One region of the Geobacillus zalihae genome, then DNA from elsewhere that is predicted to be linked to it. Evidence: a T-box and tRNA genes for the amino acid it is inferred to sense, from the RefSeq annotation. Region 1 holds a T-box; the other holds one or more tRNA genes.
What was found. The T-box of region 1 lies ahead of pheS (phenylalanine--tRNA ligase subunit alpha). A T-box ahead of a tRNA ligase gene usually reads a tRNA of that ligase, here a tRNA-Phe.
Positions count from the first base shown of each region.

Region 2: it encodes a tRNA-Phe, which carries the amino acid that the T-box ahead of pheS (phenylalanine--tRNA ligase subunit alpha) is inferred to sense. The anticodon was not compared.

Region 1 is NZ_CP129217.1:2,740,914-2,744,903, reverse strand. Features, by position in the region: gene QWV57_RS13870 (HI0074 family nucleotidyltransferase substrate-binding subunit) at 1-252, shown strand, start outside; gene msrA (peptide-methionine (S)-S-oxide reductase MsrA) at 381-905, shown strand; gene QWV57_RS13860 (TrmH family RNA methyltransferase) at 902-1,654, shown strand; T-box leader at 1,742-1,977, shown strand; gene pheS (phenylalanine--tRNA ligase subunit alpha) at 2,020-3,054, shown strand; gene pheT (phenylalanine--tRNA ligase subunit beta) at 3,076-3,990, shown strand, end outside.
Region 2 is NZ_CP129217.1:2,930,605-2,934,594, reverse strand. Features, by position in the region: rRNA gene QWV57_RS14820 (23S ribosomal RNA) at 1-1,490, shown strand, start outside; tRNA gene QWV57_RS14815 (tRNA-Asn) at 1,728-1,802, shown strand; tRNA gene QWV57_RS14810 (tRNA-Ser) at 1,807-1,897, shown strand; tRNA gene QWV57_RS14805 (tRNA-Glu) at 1,912-1,983, shown strand; tRNA gene QWV57_RS14800 (tRNA-Val) at 1,993-2,068, shown strand; tRNA gene QWV57_RS14795 (tRNA-Met) at 2,250-2,326, shown strand; tRNA gene QWV57_RS14790 (tRNA-Asp) at 2,332-2,407, shown strand; tRNA gene QWV57_RS14785 (tRNA-Phe) at 2,741-2,816, shown strand; tRNA gene QWV57_RS14780 (tRNA-Thr) at 3,124-3,199, shown strand; tRNA gene QWV57_RS14775 (tRNA-Tyr) at 3,206-3,290, shown strand; tRNA gene QWV57_RS14770 (tRNA-Trp) at 3,300-3,373, shown strand; tRNA gene QWV57_RS14765 (tRNA-His) at 3,391-3,463, shown strand; tRNA gene QWV57_RS14760 (tRNA-Gln) at 3,479-3,553, shown strand; tRNA gene QWV57_RS14755 (tRNA-Gly) at 3,559-3,630, shown strand; tRNA gene QWV57_RS14750 (tRNA-Cys) at 3,640-3,713, shown strand; tRNA gene QWV57_RS14745 (tRNA-Leu) at 3,776-3,860, shown strand.

The DNA of each region.
Region 1 (3,990 bases):
AAACTTTATTTGGAGCATCAGGGATACGCTGAAGTGACGAGTCCGAGGAAAACGATTCGCGAGGCGTTTCGGGAAGGGTTGATTCAAGACGGAGAGACATGGCTTCGCATGCTCGAAGACCGCAACCGGACGTCCCATACGTATGACGAAGAAACGGCGATGGACATTTACGAACGCATCCGTACACACTATATCCCGCTGTTTGACCGTTTGCTTGACGAAATGAAACGACAGCTTGACTCAGTGACATGAGCGGCCGGCGTGCGGAACGGAACGAGCCTGGCTTTGTGAAGGAACTTGGCTTTGGTCGTGAAAGATGACAACGGCACACATTTTGTTATAATCAAATGAAGAAACTTGACGAATGAGGTGACGACACAATGGAAAAAGCGACATTCGCCGGCGGCTGCTTTTGGTGCATGGTGACGCCGTTTGAGGAGCTTGACGGCATTTACGGCATCGTCTCCGGCTATACGGGCGGGCATGTCGAAAACCCAACATACGAGCAAGTGAAAACCGGCACGACCGGCCATTACGAAGCGGTGCAAATCACGTTTGACCCGGACGTCTTTCCGTATGAGCGGCTGTTGGAGCTGTATTGGTGTCAAATCGACCCGACCGATGACGGCGGCCAGTTTCACGACCGCGGGCCGCAATACCGGACGGCGATTTTTTACCATAACGAAAAACAGCGCCAGCTCGCCGAGCAGTCAAAGCGGGCGCTCGAGGAAAGCGGGCGCTTCTCGAAGCCGATTGTAACGAAAATTTTGCCGGCGACGACGTTTTACCCGGCGGAAGAGTATCATCAAAACTACCATAAGAAAAATCCGGAGCATTACAAACAAGACCGCGCCGCGTCCGGGCGCGACGAGTTTATCGCCAAACATTGGGGGACGAAACGGTGAAGCGGATCGAATCGCCGAAAAATGCGCGCGTCAAACAATGGAAAAAGCTGCTGACCAAAAAAGGGCGCGATGAGACCGGATTGTTTTTGCTTGAAGGGTTTCATCTTGTCGAAGAGGCTGTAAAAAGCAACGCGCCGCTTGTTGAGCTGATGGTGGACGAGCGGACAGCCATCCCGCCCGGCTGGGACGTCAGCGTCCCGGTTGTGATCGTGACCGAAGCGGTGATGAAGGCGATCAGCAGCACGGAGACGCCGCAAGGCATCGCCGCGGTGTGCCGAAAGTTGCCAGCCGAGCTTGAAGGTGTGAAGACCGCCTTGCTCATTGACGCCGTGCAAGACCCGGGCAATCTCGGGACGATGATTCGCACCGCCGATGCCGCCGGGATCGATGCTGTCATCCTTGGCGAAGGGTGCGCCGATGTGTACAATCCGAAAGTCGTGCGGGCGACGCAAGGGTCGCTGTTTCATCTTCCGGTTGTCAAAGGCGATTTGGTGCAATGGATCGCGCGTTTCAAGGAGCAGGGCATTCCGGTGTACGGAACGGCCTTGGAGAATGCCGTCGATTACCGCACCGTTCCGCCTTCGTCTTCCTTCGCCTTGCTCGTCGGCAATGAAGGAAGCGGCGTCCGGCGCGAATGGCTCGAGATGACGACGGAAACCATCTACATCCCGATTTACGGCCAAGCCGAGTCGCTGAATGTCGCCGTCGCGGCCGGAATTTTGCTTTATTCCTTGCAGGCGGTGCGGTAAACGATGAGCTGCGCAAAGAAATTTCGGCCTGACCTTGCCTTTGCCCACTCATTTGCGTATAATGAATAGCGACAATTTCCCATACGGACAACAACGATGACGGAGAAAAGTAGCTTGCTGCTCGCCATCCAGGGAGAAAACGCCGGAGACTGGGAGCGTTTTTATGGCTGACGCAAGTGAAGTTCACCTCCCGAGTTGACACCGGGACCATCCCAAAAGGGGATGTAAAGGTGTTCCGGCTTTCGGCCGTTATCGCAATGAAGCGAACAGCACATTTGTGCTGTTAACAAGGGTGGTACCGCGAGCAACAACTCGTCCCTTACCGGGGGGGCGGGTTTTTTATTTTGGATAGAGGAGGGACTCAAGTGAAAGAACGGCTGTACGAGCTGAAGCAAGAAGCGCTTCGCCGAATCGATGAGGCGAAAGACGTCAAAGCACTGAATGACGTGCGCGTCGCTTACTTGGGCAAAAAAGGGCCGATCACCGAAGTGCTGCGCGGCATGGGGGCATTGCCGCCGGAAGAGCGCCCGAAACTCGGCGCGCTGGCCAATGAAGTGAGAGCGGCGATTCAGCAGGCGCTCGAGGCGAAACAAGCGAAACTGGAACAGGAGGAAGTCGAGCGGAAGCTGGCCGCCGAAGCGATCGATGTGACGCTGCCGGGACGACCTGTGAGTCTTGGCAATCCCCATCCGCTGACGCGCGTCATTGAAGAAATTGAAGATTTGTTTATCGGCATGGGCTATACGGTCGCCGAAGGGCCGGAAGTCGAGACCGACTATTACAACTTTGAGGCGCTCAATTTGCCGAAAGGCCACCCGGCCCGCGATATGCAAGATTCGTTTTACATCACGGAGGAGATTTTGCTTCGCACCCACACATCGCCGATGCAGGCGCGGACGATGGAAAAACACCGCGGGCGCGGCCCGGTGAAAATTATTTGTCCGGGCAAAGTGTACCGCCGCGATACGGACGATGCGACGCATTCGCACCAGTTTACGCAAATTGAAGGATTGGTTGTGGATCGGAACATCCGGATGAGCGATTTGAAAGGGACGCTGCGCGAATTTGCCCGCAAGCTGTTCGGGGAAGGGCGCGACATCCGCTTCCGGCCGAGCTTTTTCCCGTTCACCGAGCCGTCGGTCGAAGTCGATGTGTCCTGCTTCCGATGCGAAGGGCGGGGCTGCGGCGTCTGCAAAGGCACCGGCTGGATCGAAATTTTAGGCGCCGGCATGGTGCATCCGAACGTGCTTGAGATGGCCGGCTTTGATTCGAAAACGTACACCGGCTTTGCGTTCGGCATGGGGCCGGAGCGGATCGCGATGCTGAAGTACGGCATTGACGACATCCGTCATTTCTATCAAAACGATCTACGTTTCTTGCGGCAATTTTTGCGTGTGTAACAGAAAAAGGAGGGGTTTTCCATGCTCGTGTCTTACCGTTGGCTGAGCGAGTACGTCGATTTGACGGGGGTCACCGCCGCGGAACTCGCTGATCGCATCACGAAAAGCGGCATTGAAGTCGAGCGGGTTGAGGCGCTCGACCGCGGGATGAACGGCGTCGTCATCGGCCATGTGCTCGAGTGCGAGCCGCACCCGAACGCGGATAAACTGCGGAAATGCCTCGTTGACCTTGGCGAAGGCGAGCCGGTGCAAATCATTTGCGGCGCCCCGAACGTCGCCAAAGGGCAAAAAGTCGCCGTCGCCAAAGTCGGGGCGGTGCTGCCGGGCAATTTCAAAATCAAACGGGCGAAGCTGCGCGGGGAAGAATCGAACGGAATGATTTGTTCGCTCCAAGAGCTCGGCGTCGAAACGAAAGTCGTGCCGAAAGAGTATGCAGACGGCATTTTCGTCTTTCCAAGCGATGCGCCGGTCGGCGCCGATGCACTGGAATGGCTCGGCTTGCACGATGAAGTGCTCGAACTGTCTTTGACGCCCAACCGCGCCGACTGTTTAAGCATGATCGGCGTCGCCTATGAAGTCGCGGCCATTCTCGGACGTGAAGTAAAGCTGCCGAAAGCGGCGGTCAAGGAAAACAGCGAACATGTCCATGAATACATTTCCGTCCGCGTCGAGGCGCCGGAAGACAACCCGCTGTACGCCGGGCGGATCGTGAAAAACGTCCGGATCGGCCCGTCGCCGCTTTGGATGCAAGCGCGCTTGATGGCAGCCGGCATTCGCCCGCACAACAACGTCGTCGACATTACGAACTACATTTTGCTTGAGTACGGCCAACCGCTTCATGCGTTTGACTACGACCGCCTCGGTTCGCAGGAAATTGTCGTCCGCCGCGCAAAGGCAGGCGAAACGATTGTCACGCTCGATGATGTCGAACGGAAG
Region 2 (3,990 bases), 190 kb from region 1:
CCTGTACCACCTCCTTCCCGTTTGAGCGATGGGGGGACGCAGGAGGATAGGGCGAGCAGGCGGCTGGAAGAGCCTGTCCAAGCCGTGAGGCTGATCCGCAGGCAAATCCGCGGATCATAAGGCTAAGCGGTGACGGCGACGGAGTGATCCGGAAGTCCCCGATTTCACACTGCCAAGAAAAGCCTCTAGCGAGGGAAGAGGTGCCCGTACCGCAAACCGACACAGGTAGGCGAGGAGAGAATCCTAAGGCGCGCGGGAGAACTCTCGTTAAGGAACTCGGCAAAATGACCCCGTAACTTCGGGAGAAGGGGTGCTCTTTGGGGTGAAGAGCCCTGAAGAGCCGCAGTGAAAAGGCCCAAGCGACTGTTTATCAAAAACACAGGTCTCTGCGAAGCCGAAAGGCGACGTATAGGGGCTGACACCTGCCCGGTGCTGGAAGGTTAAGGGGAGCGCTTAGCGGAAGCGAAGGTGCGAACCGAAGCCCCAGTAAACGGCGGCCGTAACTATAACGGTCCTAAGGTAGCGAAATTCCTTGTCGGGTAAGTTCCGACCCGCACGAAAGGTGTAACGACTTGGGCGCTGTCTCAACGAGAGACCCGGTGAAATTATACTACCTGTGAAGATGCAGGTTACCCGCGACAGGACGGAAAGACCCCGTGGAGCTTTACTGCAGCCTGATATGGAATTTTGGTATCGCTTGTACAGGATAGGTGGGAGCCTGGGAAGCCGGAGCGCCAGCTTCGGTGGAGGCGGCGGTGGGATACCACCCTGGCGGTATTGAAATTCTAACCCGCACCCCTTAACGGGGTGGGAGACAGTGTCAGGTGGGCAGTTTGACTGGGGCGGTCGCCTCCCAAAAGGTAACGGAGGCGCCCAAAGGTTCCCTCAGAATGGTTGGAAATCATTCGGAGAGTGCAAAGGCACAAGGGAGCTTGACTGCGAGACGGACAGGTCGAGCAGGGACGAAAGTCGGGCTTAGTGATCCGGTGGTTCCGCATGGAAGGGCCATCGCTCAACGGATAAAAGCTACCCCGGGGATAACAGGCTGATCTCCCCCAAGAGTCCACATCGACGGGGAGGTTTGGCACCTCGATGTCGGCTCATCGCATCCTGGGGCTGTAGTCGGTCCCAAGGGTTGGGCTGTTCGCCCATTAAAGCGGTACGCGAGCTGGGTTCAGAACGTCGTGAGACAGTTCGGTCCCTATCCGTCGCGGGCGGAGGAAATTTGAGAGGAGCTGTCCTTAGTACGAGAGGACCGGGATGGACGCACCGCTGGTGTACCAGTTGTCCCGCCAGGGGCACCGCTGGGTAGCTATGTGCGGACGGGATAAGCGCTGAAAGCATCTAAGCGTGAAGCCCCCCTCAAGATGAGATTTCCCACCGCGTTAGGCGGGTAAGATCCCTCGAAGATGACGAGGTCGATAGGTCCGAGGTGGAAGCGTGGCGACACGTGGAGCTGACGGATACTAATCGATCGAGGGCTTAACCTATAAGCGGCTTCTTCCGACGGTTATCTAGTTTTGAGGGAATGAAAAAACTCTTGACAGCTCAGCGCGAATCATTATAATAGTAAATGTCTAAAGAGATGTCATTTCGCAGCAGCTCAGTGACGAGCATTTGCATCATCGGATGAACTGCGAGTTGCCTTGACACGTCCAGCTTCTTTGAATCGGCTGGCAGAGGAAGAGGCAGGGCATCTTATTGGGAGAATTGACCTTCGTTATGATTCCGCAGTAGCTCAGTGGTAGAGCAATCGGCTGTTAACCGATTGGTCGCAGGTTCGAATCCTGCCTGCGGAGCCATCGTGGAGAGCTGTCCGAGTGGTCGAAGGAGCACGATTGGAAATCGTGTAGGCGTGAATAGCGCCTCAAGGGTTCGAATCCCTTGCTCTCCGCCATGATCCATCAGCATGGCCCGTTGGTCAAGTGGTTAAGACACCGCCCTTTCACGGCGGTAACACGGGTTCGAATCCCGTACGGGTCACTTCTTTGTGGAGGATTAGCTCAGCTGGGAGAGCACTTGCCTTACAAGCAAGGGGTCGGCGGTTCGATCCCGTCATCCTCCACCATCTTAATATAAAAGCTGACTTGCTTTCTCATCATCGTGGGGTGGAGCAAAGAGCCTTTGCTTCAACGAATCCGCTTCCAGTTGCCTCGACGCATCTGGCATCTTTGAATCAGCTTGTAGAGGAAGAGGCAACGAACAACAACACTAAAAGTATTGTGAAAATCAACTTACTTTCTTATCGCCGCGGGGTGGAGCAGTCCGGTAGCTCGTCGGGCTCATAACCCGAAGGTCGCAGGTTCAAATCCTGCCCCCGCAACCAAAAATGGTCCCGTAGTGTAGTGGTTAACATGCCTGCCTGTCACGCAGGAGATCGCGGGTTCGAGTCCCGTCGGGACCGCCATCTTTCCAAAAATGCATGATGCAACGAATCATGTGATCGGTGAAATACGGCTCGGCAGCTCAGTCGGTAGAGACGAGCATCCGCTTCATCGAATTCGCATCGAGTTGCCTCGACGCATCCAGCATCTTGGAATCCGCTGGCAGAGGAAGAGGCACAATGCAGCACAAGTAAAGCAGCGTAAAACTTGATACGGCTCGGTAGCTCAGTCGGTAGAGACGAGCATCCGCATCGTCGAATCTGCTGCGAGTTGTCCCGACGCACCCAGCTTCTTCGAATTGGCTGGCAGAGGAAGGGACACAAAAGTCATCAACGAACAAGGGAAAAATAAGATACGGCTCGGTAGCTCAGTCGGTAGAGCAAAGGACTGAAAATCCTTGTGTCGGCGGTTCGATTCCGTCCCGAGCCACCATATAATTGATAGCAAGCTGACTTAGCTCTATTGGCAGAGACGAGCATCCGCATCGTCGAATCTGCTGCGAGTTGTCCCGACGCACCCAGCTTCTTCGAATTGGCTGGTAGAGGAAGGGACACAACAAATGAACAATGAGCCACGATTTATATCATAATTATGCCGACTTAGCTCAATTGGTAGAGACGAGCACTTGCTTCGTCGAGTCGGCTTCGAGTTGCCTCGACGCATCCTGCTTCCTCGAATCAGCTTGTAGAGGAAGAGGCACAGAGCACAACAATGAGCCACCTTCTTGCATTTGTTTTATGCCGACTTAGCTCAATTGGTAGAGCAACTGAATCGTAATCAGTAGGTTGCGGGTTCAAGTCCTGCAGTCGGCACCATTCCTTGGAGGGGTAGCGAAGTGGCTAAACGCGGCGGACTGTAAATCCGCTCCCTTTGGGTTCGGCGGTTCGAATCCGTCCCCCTCCACCATTTTAACAAAGGGGCATAGTTTAATGGTAGAACAGAGGTCTCCAAAACCTCCGGTGTGGGTTCGATTCCTACTGCCCCTGCCATTCCTATCATGATTATGGCGACTATGGCGAAGTGGTTAACGCACCAGATTGTGGCTCTGGCATGCGTGGGTTCGATTCCCACTAGTCGCCCTTCACTTACAACGTTGGGGTATAGCCAAGCGGTAAGGCAACGGACTTTGACTCCGTGATGCGTTGGTTCGAATCCAGCTACCCCAGCCACGGATGCGGAAGTAGTTCAGTGGTAGAACACCACCTTGCCAAGGTGGGGGTCGCGGGTTCGAGTCCCGTCTTCCGCTCTCGATCAAGGCGGCATAGCCAAGTGGTAAGGCAGAGGTCTGCAAAACCTTTACCCCCGGTTCGAATCCGGGTGCCGCCTCCATATCTAATGAATAAAAAAGTGTTGACAGTTGAAAGATGATTTGGTAAATTATTAATTGTCGCGCCGATGTGGCGGAATTGGCAGACGCGCACGACTCAAAATCGTGTGGGGTAGCCCCCCGTGTGGGTTCGACTCCCACCATCGGCATCGAAAATAGGAGAAAGGCTTTAGGGACAAGGGGTTTCACGTAAGTGAAATCCCTTGTTTTTTATTTACCGAATACGATTCGAGAAAAGAAAATCGTGTGCGTACAATCGTGTTCGGTGAGGTGAAATGG